DNA from 4 places in the Shewanella baltica genome. Region 1 is predicted to be linked to each of the others. Evidence: predicted binding sites of a transcription regulator. Region 1 holds the regulator's gene; each other region holds the start of a gene.

Region 1 (3,182 bases):
CATCTTTTCGCGCGCCACTAGGCTTTCGAATATCTCTTGAGATGAGAGGGTCGGGTACTGGGCAGCGACTAAGTCGCTGATGAGTTCCAGTACCTTTTTCTTGCTGCCCGGAGTGGCGCAGGTAGTGCACTCCGGCCGCAGTATGGTACAAAGTTCCATTATTAGTGTTTTGTTAACTTCTCTTTGTGTTTAATAACCTGACGATCAAGCTTGTCAATCAGGGCGTCTATAGCGGCATACATGTCAGCATGCTCTGAAGTAGCAAAAACTTCACCACCGATAAGATTTATTCTCGCTTCGGCAATCTGTTGCATTTTCTCGACATTGAGCACAACGTGCACATTATTGATCTGTTCGAAATGGCGTTCAAGTTTTGAAAACTTTTCTTCTACATATGCGCGTAACGATTCGGTAATTTCGACATGGTGTCCACTCAGGTTTATTTGCATAGAAACGTCCTCCGATATCCACTGTAGGTTATAAACTTTTACGCTGATTAGAAGGCGGAATGAGCATAGCCTCTCGGTACTTCGCAATGGTTCTGCGGGCTACGTTGATCCCTTGTTCTGCCAGAAGTTGCGCCATCTTACTGTCGCTCAATGGTTTTTTCTGGTTTTCCGCTGCAACCAGTTTCTTAATGAAGGCTCTGATTGCTGTGGATGAGCACTCCCCACCATCGTCAGTACCGACGTGGCTAGAGAAGAAGTATTTTAGTTCAAAAAGTCCCTTAGGGGTATGCATGTATTTCTGTGTCGTCACTCGTGAGATGGTCGACTCATGCATTTCTACCGCTTCGGCAATATCGTTAAGCACCATAGGTTTCATGGCTTCTTCACCGTATTCAAAGAAACCTTGCTGATATTGGACGATACAGTTCGCCACCTTCAACAGGGTATCATTACGGCTCTCTAAACTCTTGATAAACCATTTAGCCTCTTGCAGATGACCACGAATAAATTGGCTATCGGCTTGGCTTTTAGTGCTGCGCGCCATCGAGGCATAATGTTGGTTTACATTGATTTTTGGCATGCAGTCAGGATTCAGCTCAACCACCCAGCGGCCATTTTTCTTCGACACTGACACATCTGGGATGACGTATTCGTCATCGTTGGGCGTAATCAATAAACCTGGGCGGGGATTGAGGGTTTGGATAAGCGCGATGCCGTCTCTTAACTCATCCTCTTTTAATTTAGTCTTACGCATCAACAATCTAAAATCGCGGGTGGCGATCAGATCTAAATGATCTTTGATCAGCATGCGGGCGTTTTCTAGGTTGGGCGTGTCAGCGGCGAAATGCGACAGTTGGATCAACAGGCACTCGCTTAAATCGCGGGCGGCAACACCAATGGGATCAAAATGTTGAATGCGCTTGAGTACGGCTTCGACTTCGTCGAGCTCGACCTCCGAATTGCCCATGGCTTCGAGGATTTCGTCAGTGCTTTGGGTGAGATAGCCTTGATCGTCGATGGCATCAATAATGGCGGTGGCAATGGCTAAATCGGTTTCAGAAAACGGCGTGAGGTTTTTTTGCCATTCTAAGTGTTCATACAAGCCTTCACTGGTCTCACCTTGGAAGGGCATATCGTCTTCACGACTGCCGCCGGGGCCAGAATTGGGTGAGGCGGTGAACACTTCATCCCATGTGGTGTCCATGGGGAGTTCGTCGGGCATGGACTCTTTCGTGAGCGACTCTGCCGTGTCTATGGTGGAGCTGTCTTTTTCTGGCGGCAGGGTGCTAGATTCACTGAAATCCGTATCGGATAGCGTTTGGTTTACAGGGTCTTTAGTGGCGTCGAATTGATCCTCTTCCAGCTCGAGAAGGGGATTAGAATCTAAGGCTTGCTGGATCTCTTGCTGCAGTTCTAATGACGACAGTTGCAACAGACGTATGGCCTGTTGTAATTGTGGCGTCATGGTTAACTGTTGACCCAGTTTGAGCTGGAGTGACGCTTTCATGTTACCGCTGATCCCTACGTTATTATTGTTGGATGAGGTCGCTTGTTATCATCTTGAGTGGAGTCCAATGTTGGCATAAATTGCCTGCATTGGCTCCGCTTGATTAACTATAGCCTGAATTGTTCACCTAAGTACACAGCCCTAACTTGCTGATTGTCTAAGATCTCTGCGGGTGTTCCTTCGGCAATCAAGTTTCCGTGACTCACGATATAGGCATGTTCACACACATCTAATGTCTCACGGACATTGTGGTCTGTGATCAACACGCCAAGGCCACGACTTTTGAGCTGTTCGATAATCTTTTTAATGTCGATAACCGAAATCGGATCGACACCAGCAAAGGGTTCATCGAGCAAAATGAACTTAGGATTTGCTGCTAACGCCCGCGCAATTTCGACACGGCGACGTTCACCGCCCGACAATGACATGCCTTGGCTGTCACGGATATGGGTGATGTGGAACTCTTCAAGCAGATGTTCTAGCTCTTCTTCCCTTTGCTCTTTTTTCAGTTCTTTACGCGTTTGCAGCACGGCCATGATGTTGTCATGGACGGTCAGTTTACGGAAGATACTGGCTTCCTGCGGCAAGTAACCTATGCCTTTGCGGGCACGCAGGTGCATAGGATCTGCGGTTAAATCATCATCGTCGATAAAGATATGGCCTTTATCGCTTTTAACCAGACCAACGACCATGTAAAAGGTTGTGGTTTTACCCGCGCCGTTCGGGCCGAGTAGGCCAACGACTTGACCGGTTTTTACCGTCAGACTAACGTCTTTAACCACTTGGCGACTCTTGTAACTCTTCGCCAGATTTTGTGCTCTTAGGGTGATTTGGGTCATTTAGAGTCCTGCTTTTTCACAGGTTTATCTGCTGGCGCGTCTGGTTTGGCATCATCTTGATAGCTTTCTGGCTGAATAATCGTTATCACGCGATCGTCACCACTGCCGGTGCTCTCAGCAATCAATTTTTGCTGGATGATGTTGTAGCGGATCAAATTACCCGTCACTTGGCTGCCCGCTTGATCTAACGAGGCTTTGCCTTTAAGTGTCAGGGTGCGGCTCGCCATATCGTAACGAATTTCTTTCGCGCTCGCCGAGGCTGGACGGCCATCGTCTAATACTTGGCTGTACGTCGCAGGGTTGCCAGTGGCCACTAAAATTTTGCTATTTTCACCTTCGGCAGAAAATGCACGCAGTTGATCTGCATGGATTTTAATCGAACCTTGG
Region 2 (3,182 bases), 2.9 Mb from region 1:
AGGTGTCGCGCATATTCGCGGTACGACTATTTCAGTTATTGATCTGAGTGCGGCAACAGGTGGTAGACCTTTAGCGAGTACTGAAAACTGTTTCATCATTATTTCTGAATATAACCGCAGCGTTCAAGGCTTCTTGGTCAGTTCTGTTGAGCGGATTATCAACATGAATTGGGAAGCGATTATGCCTCCGCCTCAAGGCGCCGGTCGTTATTCTTATCTGACGGCTGTAACTGAGATTGAAGGTGAATTGGTTGAAATTCTCGACGTAGAAAAAATCTTAGATGAGATTTCACCGGTTAAAACCGCTATCAGTGAAGAAGCCAATGAAAAGCTGACCCTCGACAGAACCCAGCATTACCATATTATGGTTATCGATGATTCTGCCGTGGCGCGTAAGCAAATTATTCGTTCACTCGAGTCATTGAACTTACAAATTGATACCGCAAAAGATGGTCGAGAAGCATTAGATAAGCTTAAAGAAATCGCCAAAGAAATGGACAATGTTGCCGATGAAATCCCTCTCATTATCTCAGACATTGAGATGCCTGAAATGGATGGTTATACCCTGACCGCTGAGATCCGAGATGATCCTAAGCTCAAGCATATTAAAGTGGTACTGCACACATCGTTAAGTGGTGTATTCAATCAGGCAATGGTTCAAAAAGTGGGGGCCAATGACTTTATCGCTAAGTTTAATCCCGACGAACTGGCTGCTGCCGTGAATAAACACTTAAGTTTGTAAGTGCAGTAGTTAGTACCTAGATACGCTTTACGCTATAATCTCGACTTTATAACATGATGGTTTCGCACTGATTTTGGTGCTTGCTATAGGATTTAGGATGTGAATGTGCCAAATAAATCACTCGCTGAAGCTGAATATAATCAATTTAGGTTGTTCTTAGAGCAACACAGCGGCATCGTACTGGGTGAAAATAAGCAATATCTGGTGCGCAGTCGTCTAGCTCCTCTGATGGGGAAATATAACCTGCCATCCTTATCCGATGTGGTTAAGCATTCGATGAAGCCAACGGAACGTGCGCTTCGGGCTGAAGTGATCGATGCTATGACGACCAATGAAACCCTTTGGTTTCGTGATCGTTATCCATTTGAGTTATTGCATAACGTTTTGTTACCTGAGTACAGTCGTTTAGGTCGTCCACTTAAGATTTGGTCAGCCGCGTGTTCATCTGGGCAAGAACCCTATTCATTGGCGATGACGATTCTTGAGTATCAGCAGAAGAAGCCTGGTGCGCTTGCGGGCAGTGCGTCAATTCAAGCCACGGATTTATCGCCTTCCATGTTGGAACGTTGCAAAAATGCTGAGTACGATAGCTTGGCATTAGCGCGCGGTTTATCCGAAGAGCGAAAGCGTCAGTTTTTTGATGCTTTACCTTCAGGCAATATGAAGTTAAAGGATAATGTTAAGCGTTTGGTGAACTTTAGGGCACATAATCTGCTTGAAAGTTATAGCTTACTTGGTAAGTTCGACATTATCTTTTGCCGCAATGTGCTGATTTATTTTGCGCCTGAGGCAAAGGCAAAAATTTTGCGGCAATTCGCTGCCGCTCTTAATCCCAAAGGGATCTTATTTCTTGGTGCTTCTGAATCTATAGCTGGTTTAACGGATGAGTTTGACATGGTCCGTTGTAACCCTGGGATTTATTACCAGAAAAAGACTTAAGTCTGCTGCTTTAAAGAAAATTACCGACATTTGTCGGTAATTTTTTACCCATCACTTGCTCATCTCTATTGTTATTATCATTATTCCCCTATGTTGGCACATGAATTGCTTTATTTCCGTGAGTAACACGAGGAGGCAATTTTATGGCGATCAATTTTGATAATGCACTGGGTGTGCATCAGTACACTCTCGGTATTAGAGCGCAGCGAGCTGAAGTCATTTCGAGCAATATCGCTAACGCCGATACGCCACATTATAAAGCCCGTGATGTTGATTTTTCTGCGGCAATGCAGGCCGCCCGTGGCCAACAACAGCAGCGTAATAGTCTTGAAATGCAAGAGTCAGACAAGCATTTTGGTCTTGCTGAGTTGACAGGTCAATTTGTTAAGTTCCGTGTGCCAAATCAACCCGATACCGGTGATGGCAATACCGTTGATATCCAACAGGAACAATCGGCATTCATGCAAAATGCCCTTGAATATCAAATGTCATTAGGCTTTTTAGACAGTAAGTTTAGTGGCATGAAGAAAGCGCTGAGAGGGGATTAATCATGAGTTTATTTAGCATATTTGATGTTGCTGGCTCGGGAATGTCGGCTCAATCGGTCAGGTTGAACACCACTGCGAGTAACATAGCTAACGCTGATTCCGTCTCGAGTAGCGTAGATAAGACCTATCGTTCCCGTCATCCTATTTTTGAAGCTGAAATGGCTAAAGCTCAAAGCCAGCAACAAGCCTCTCAAGGTGTTGCGGTAAAAGGCATTGTTGAAAGTGATAAACCACTACTAAAAGAATACTCGCCCGATCATCCCATGGCGGATGCGGACGGCTTTATTTATAAACCGAATGTTAATGTCATGGAAGAAATGGCAGATATGATTTCTGCTTCGCGCTCATATCAAATGAATGTTCAGGTCGCTGAAGCAGCTAAGTCTATGCTGCAACAAACACTTGGGATGGGTAAATAACATGTGTTACTTAGGAGGTAAGCTGTGAGCCTCATTAATCAAATTAACCAAGCATCGACGCAGACGGCTCAAAATAAGAGTCAGTCAAATGCTGTGACGACCAACTCATCAACCAGTTCAACGGGTAATCCGTTTCTTGATGGCATAAGACTGCCAAAAGATTCGATAGTACCGGAAGCGAAAAGCCAACAGTTAACTCAAGATGACTTTTTCTCGTTATTAAGCCAACAGTTATCGATGCAGGACCCTTTTAAGCCTGTCGACAACGATCAAATGATTGCGCAGATGGCATCATTTTCGACCGTTGACGGTATCGGTAAGTTAAATGATCAAATAGTTAACTTAAACAGTGTTATGACTTCTAGCCAAGCACTGCAGGCATCGGGACTCGTTGGTCGTAAGGTGTTGATCCCAACCGATACAGGCAATATTTCAGCTGAAAGCCCAACGATGAAAGGTGTGGTCAGTACCCCTGATAAAATTCCAGAGATTACTGTGCGTATCGAAGATGAGAAGGGACAAGTTGTGACCACC
Region 3 (3,182 bases), 2.9 Mb from region 1:
TTTTTGTTGGCGGAGCCTCTGGGTATACCGGCGCGTAAAAGGGATCATCCGCAAGGGGTTTCTTTTGCGTCGAGCTACAGGCTGCAAGCAATAACGCGACGGCCACCACAAGATATCTAGCCATGATGTTTGCCTCTATAAATTCTGAGTCACATAAGACAGCATCTGATCTACCGCTGAAATCACTTTGGAGTTCATCTCGTAAATGCGCTGACTTTCGATAAGGTTCACCAGTTCTTCGGTCACGTTAACGTTAGAGGTTTCTAAGGCGCCTTGACGAATCGCTCCCATACCATCTAACGAAGCGGTACCTTGAATTGGCGTGCCGCTCGCACCAGTTTCCGTGTATAAGTTTTGCCCCATGGGATCTAGACCCGATGGATTAATAAAATCCGTCATAGTCAACTGACCCACAACTTGGTTCTCAGCAGTACCAGGGGTTTTCACTGAAACTTCACCCTCCGCGGAAACGGTAATACTGGTCGCATTGTCAGGAATAGTGATCGCGGGTTGCAGCAAGTAGCCAGAACCGGGTGTCACAATCTGGCCCGTATCGTCTAAGGTAAACTGACCATTTCGGGTATAGGCCGCAGTACCATCAGGTAGCTGGATTTCAAAAAAGCCTGGGCCTTCAATCATAAGATCCAATGAGTTATCCGTAGTCAGCATGTTGCCTTGGGTAAACATTTTCTGCGTGGCGACGACTTTGGTACCCGCACCTATGTTTAACCCATTAGGTAACTTAGTGTTAGAAGCGCTGACACCGCCCGCTTGGTTAACTGTTTGGTAAAGCAAATCTTCAAATACTGCGCGACTTTTCTTGTAGCCCACAGTGCTGGCGTTCGCCACGTTGTTTGAGATCACCGCAATGTCAGTTTGCTGTGCGTCTAAGCCAGTTTTACTAATCCATAACGCCGGATGCATAATCTATCTCCTAACTAATACGCATTAATGAGGATGAAGCGCGATCATTTTCTTCCGCGGTTTTCATCATCTTGACTTGCAATTCAAACTGACGCTGAAGGTCAATCAAAGACACCATTTCATCGACAGGGTTTACGTTACTGCCTTCCACTGCGCCACTTTCAACTGCGACGAAAGGATCAGCTGGTGCTGGTTCTCCTGACATTTGTCGAAATAATCCATCTTCACCACGCATCATCTGCGCATTGCCGGGATTAACGAGTTTCAAGCGACCAACTTCTTCCACCACTTCAGCGGTAGCGCCCTGAGGTCGAACAGAAATAATGCCATCCTGAGAAATTGAAACCTTCTCAATAGGGAGCGGCAACACTATGGGGCCCGCATCTCCCATAACAGGATTTCCCCTGTCATTGTGTAGTAAACCCGTAGAGTCGAAACTTAAACTGCCTGAGCGGGTATAAGCTTCACTGCCATCTTTCGCCTGAACGGCAAACCAGCCGTCGCCTTTAATGGCAACATCGAGATCTCGTCCAGTGGTTTTTATGGGGCCAGAGCGAAAATTTGCTGACGGAGATTCTGTCATCGCAAACACCCTTGTCGGCAATCCTTCACCGAAGGCCTGCATCGAGCGAGCTTGCGCCATATCGGATTTAAAACCGTCGGTATTCGCGTTGGCTAAGTTGTTCGCACGGAGCGCCAGCTCATTCATATTTTGCTTGGCACCACTCATGGCGACATAAAGGAATTTGTCCACAGACTGCTCCGTCAAATTTTCTACATGACAATAGCAAAGCAAGCATCATGCCAACAAAATTGACTTTTAATTTACTGATAGAATTGAAGAATAGGAAAATGAAGTGAATTGACAGCTAGATAAAGGCTAAGTGTTGCCACTGGCGGCAACACTTAGTCATACAATGTAATGATTAGCGGATTTGTAATACGGTTTGTTGCAGCGTGTTGTTTACTTCAAGGGTACGAGAGTTCGCTTGGAAGTTACGCTGCGCCGAAATCAAATCGACCAGTTCAGTGGTCAAATCGATATTCGATTGTTCTAACGCCGATGAACTGATGCTACCAAAAGTACCGCTATTTGCCTCACCAGCAAGAGCAGGACCAGAATTCAAGCTAGCTTTCCACGAAGTGTTACCCACTTGTGTTAAACCTTGTTCGTTAGCAAATCGAACCAAGGCAACCCGTGCTAAAGGCACACTTGAACCGTTCGAGTAACTTGCAGTAATTAAACCATCAGCACCAATTTCAACGTTAGTTAAACGACCAACAGTAGTACCGTCTTGTGTTAACTCTGTTGCCGCAAAAGGAGCAGCATATTGAGTTGGCGCATTAAACTTAATTGTTAAGTCTTGAGTGCCATCAGCTCCAGCACCTAAAACGCCTGCACCACCCACACCTAAAGTCTCAGTCTTAACGACCGCTGGATCACTACCGGTATAGACACCAACAGAATTGAACTTGAGTACAGAGCCCTTCCAACCGCCGGTTGTCTGCGCTGTACTGGTTGAGTCAGGATTACCATCGCCCGTAGTATCCGTTTGATAAGTACCTGCAGCACCATCTAGATCGACTTGTTTACCATCAATAGCGTAATAGGCCACCCAATTGCTCTCTCCATTATAAGAGGCATCATTAGGCTTAACAAAATAGGTTGTCATGATGTGTGGCTCACCGAGTGAGTCATACATAGTCATTGAGGTAACGTTATTGTATGTCTTAGGGTCTAGAGGATCGAATGCAGCAGGGTCAAGGGTACTTTCCTTAGCATTTAGATTCATTTGTAAACTGACATTTTCAGTTTTTATTGGGCTACCTGCAGTATCAGGGATTTGCACTGGTTTAGCTGTAGTCAAACTTACCGATGTCGAGTTACCATCTTTATCCACAGGGAACGTCTGCAAAAAATTACCGGCAGAATCAACCATGTAGTTATTTGAATCGACTTTAAATGCCCCTGCACGAGTAAACGAATGGTCAAGACTGCCAATCTCAGAGGCAGTGACAAAGAAGCCACCGCCTTTAATTGCCATATCAAGGGAGTTACTTGTCAGCTGTAAGCTGCCTTGATGAAATTGCTGGGCGACCTGACTCGTTGCGACACCACCACCGACAGCTGTTTTGGAATTTGAAAAAATAGAATTAGCGTAAACATCCGCAAATTCAGCACGCGATTCTTTAAAGCCAATGGTATTCGCATTCGCAATGTTGTTCGCCGTGGTGTTTAAATCTTTCTGTGCGGCAGA
Region 4 (3,182 bases), 410 kb from region 1:
TGCATAGCCTCCTACTGATTGCTTTATTTAAGCATTCGTCAGGAGGCCGTTATGTGTCCCCACTTAATTCACATTCATCTAATGGAACTGAGATGGTTCTCTACCTTATATAGAACAAGTCTCTGTTGCTATTGGGGTCGCTGCGAGTGTAATGGCTAATGAGTGTGTGGGGATGGCTATTCAGTTAATTACATAAAATAATTCAATCGTCATAGATGCCCCGCTAGGCATAAAAAAGCCCCGACAATTCGGGGCTTAATCAATTTGCGAGTAAGGATTACAAGCTGTAGTACATTTCAAACTCAAGTGGGTGAGTTGTACGTGCTACACGCTCAGCTTCTGCTGTTTTCAGTACGATATAAGATTGGATGAAATCTTCACTGAACACGCCGCCTTTTGTCAGGAACTCATGGTCAGCTTGCAGATTTTCAAGGGCGTTTTCTAATGACGTTGCCACTTGTGGGATTTCAGCCGCTTCTTCTGGAGGCAGATCGTACAGATCTTTGTCCATCGCTTCACCTGGGTGGATCTTGTTTTGGATACCGTCAAGACCGGCCATCAGCAGCGCTGCGAAACCTAAGTATGGGTTGGCATGTGGATCTGGGAAACGCGCTTCGATACGACGGCCTTTAGGGCTTGGTACCACTGGAATACGGATTGATGCAGAGCGGTTACGGGCAGAGTAGGCCAACATAACAGGTGCTTCAAAGTGTGGCACTAAACGCTTGTAAGAGTTAGTGCTTGGGTTAGTGAAAGCGTTCAGCGCGCGAGCGTGCTTGATGATACCACCTATGTAGTACAGCGCCGTTTCACTTAAACCCGCGTATTTGTCGCCAGCGAACAAGTTAACACCGTCTTTCGCCAGAGATTGGTGAACGTGCATGCCGCTACCGTTGTCGCCAACGATGGGTTTAGGCATGAAAGTCGCCGTCTTACCGTAAGCGTGTGCCATGTTGTGCACTACGTACTTCAGAATTTGGATTTCATCCGCTTTCTTAGTTAACGTGTTGAAGCGAGTTGCGATTTCGTTTTGACCCGCAGTCGCCACTTCGTGGTGATGCGCTTCAACCACTTGACCCATTTCTTCAAGCACTAAACACATAGCGCTACGTAGGTCTTGTGATGAGTCAACCGGTGCAACTGGGAAGTAACCGCCTTTAGTGAATGGACGGTGACCTGTGTTGCCGCCTTCGTAGCTAGTGCCTGAGTTCCAAGCCGCTTCTTTAGCGTCGATCTTAACGAAACAACCTGACATGTCAGTACCGAAACGGACATCATCAAATAGGAAGAATTCTGGTTCTGGGCCAATCAAAACAGTATCAGCGATACCAGTAGAGATTAGGTAAGCTTCTGCTTTTTTAGCAATTGAACGTGGGTCACGGTCATAACCCGTCATAGTACCTGGTTCAAGAATGTCACAACGGATCAGCGCTGTGGTTTCTTCGGTGAAAGGATCCAGTACGAATGTCGTTGGATCTGGCATCAGTACCATGTCTGATTCGTTAATGCCCTTCCAACCTGCGATAGAAGAACCGTCAAACATTTTGCCGTCTTCGAAGAAATCAGCATCTACCTGATGAGAAGGAATAGATACGTGCTGCTCTTTACCTTTAGTGTCGGTAAAACGTAAATCAACGAACTTAACTTCTAATTCTTCAAGTTGCTTTAAAACTGATTCAACTGACATTCTCAAGCCTCCGGTAGGGTAAAGGGATGCCCCTTCTATAATCTTTTAACTCAAGTTATTTATCTTGAGCCAAACTTACGAGCGATAAAGCGATATCCATGCCAATAATTTAACTAGCTGATTAACAAGGTTTAAAATCTTTTCTGCACTTAATTGGATTCGTGTTTGCACCACTATGGTGCCTTCAGCTGTGGCATTTTGGTGCATCAATCCATTTTGGTGCATCAATCCATTTTGGTGCACCAATCCATTTTGGTGCGCACTGAATTGATTCATGCAAACCTAGGCTTGGATCCAAAGTAATAACATGCACTGCTTATGTGGCAGTGAGATGGCAGTGACGCCTTGGCCCACATTAGTCGCATAAGGACAGCAGCACTGAATCTAGCACATCTTTTCAGCACAGAACTGGACTATTTCTCTGGGCTATTTCGCCGCCGCATAATTGTCATAAAACCACGCTAGTCTGTCCAACTATGCCACGCATTCTCAATCCAATAGTGGTTTATTATCATATTATTAGGAAAGAGTTCGTTCTCATGTGCGAAATGTCTTTGTTGTTCACAGACCAAGTGAATAAGTAATGCGTAATAAAGGTATAGCGTGACAATGAAGTGAGTCTTAAAGACATTCAGTTTTCGCGGTCATAAACGCCAATATGAATGCTCAGTTAAATGTACGCTAGAATTTATTGCTGTTTCTCGGCGAGATGATTTCATCGCGGTGACATCAATTTTAATTGATGTTTAAATCAGCAGAAATTGTTTGCGTCTAGAGTATGAAAAATAGCAAATTCAGCTGCTTAACTCGGATTTTCCCTACTAATATGGCAATTGAACAGTGCTTTAACTGTGGCGGTAGAGGATTTCACTCAATGGAATATTGGCAGGAATTACCCAAGGATCGGCGGATTGTTTTATAAGTGTTCAAAAATAATCCTGTGCGCCAAGGCCGCTCTGGAGTAGAATGGCACGCTTTTTATTGTGGCGGATCGAGCTAGATCGCCATAACGAATTACTGAAATATCCCTATTTTTGTTTGATGGTAAGAGGTTTATCCGTGCTAGAGAATTTACGTAACATCGCCATTATTGCACACGTTGACCATGGCAAAACGACCCTGGTAGACAAGTTGCTGTCACAGTCAGGCACCCTTGCAACCCGAGGAGAAGCCACTGAGCGGGTGATGGACTCCAACGATCTTGAAAAGGAACGTGGGATCACGATTCTGGCAAAGAATACTGCCATCAAGTGGAACGACTACCGTATTAACATCGTTGATACCCCAGGCCACGCCGATTTCGGTGGTGAGGTTGAGCGTGTTCTGTCTATGGTTGACTCAGTATTATTGCTGGTTGATGCCGTTGACGGTCCAATGCCACAAACTCGCTTCGTAACGAAGAAAGCGTTTGCTCAAGGCTTAAAGCCAATCGTTGTTATCAACAAGATTGACCGTCCAGGTGCACGCCCAGATTGGGTTATCGACCAAGTATTCG

What was found. The regulator sigma-54, encoded in region 1, starts transcription at its own class of promoters, with help from an activator protein. The targets are predictions, from matches to a motif close to GTTGGCACGNNNNTNGNNT.
Region 2: the regulator sigma-54 is predicted to act here: its motif matches at 1,774-1,792, upstream of flgB (flagellar basal body rod protein FlgB).
Region 3: the regulator sigma-54 is predicted to act here: its motif matches at 1,715-1,733, upstream of flgF (flagellar basal-body rod protein FlgF).
Region 4: the regulator sigma-54 is predicted to act here: its motif matches at 1,775-1,793, upstream of glnA (glutamate--ammonia ligase).

Annotation. Positions count from the first base shown of each region.
Region 1 covers NZ_UGYM01000002.1:4,035,747-4,038,928, reverse strand. Annotated here, with positions in the region: gene ptsN (PTS IIA-like nitrogen regulatory protein PtsN) at 1-159, opposite strand, end outside; gene hpf (ribosome hibernation promoting factor) at 162-449, opposite strand; gene DYH48_RS18090 (RNA polymerase factor sigma-54) at 478-1,956, opposite strand; gene lptB (LPS export ABC transporter ATP-binding protein) at 2,064-2,795, opposite strand; gene lptA (lipopolysaccharide transport periplasmic protein LptA) at 2,792-3,182, opposite strand, start outside.
Region 2 covers NZ_UGYM01000002.1:1,151,202-1,154,383, forward strand. Annotated here, with positions in the region: gene DYH48_RS05175 (chemotaxis protein CheV) at 1-742, shown strand, start outside; gene DYH48_RS05180 (CheR family methyltransferase) at 842-1,681, shown strand; gene flgB (flagellar basal body rod protein FlgB) at 1,825-2,229, shown strand; gene flgC (flagellar basal body rod protein FlgC) at 2,232-2,648, shown strand; gene flgD (flagellar hook assembly protein FlgD) at 2,673-3,182, shown strand, end outside.
Region 3 covers NZ_UGYM01000002.1:1,154,756-1,157,937, reverse strand. Annotated here, with positions in the region: gene flgH (flagellar basal body L-ring protein FlgH) at 1-124, opposite strand, end outside; gene flgG (flagellar basal-body rod protein FlgG) at 136-924, opposite strand; gene flgF (flagellar basal-body rod protein FlgF) at 935-1,678, opposite strand; gene flgE (flagellar hook protein FlgE) at 1,851-3,182, opposite strand, start outside.
Region 4 covers NZ_UGYM01000002.1:4,441,095-4,444,276, reverse strand. Annotated here, with positions in the region: gene glnA (glutamate--ammonia ligase) at 278-1,687, opposite strand; gene typA (translational GTPase TypA) at 2,747-3,182, shown strand, end outside.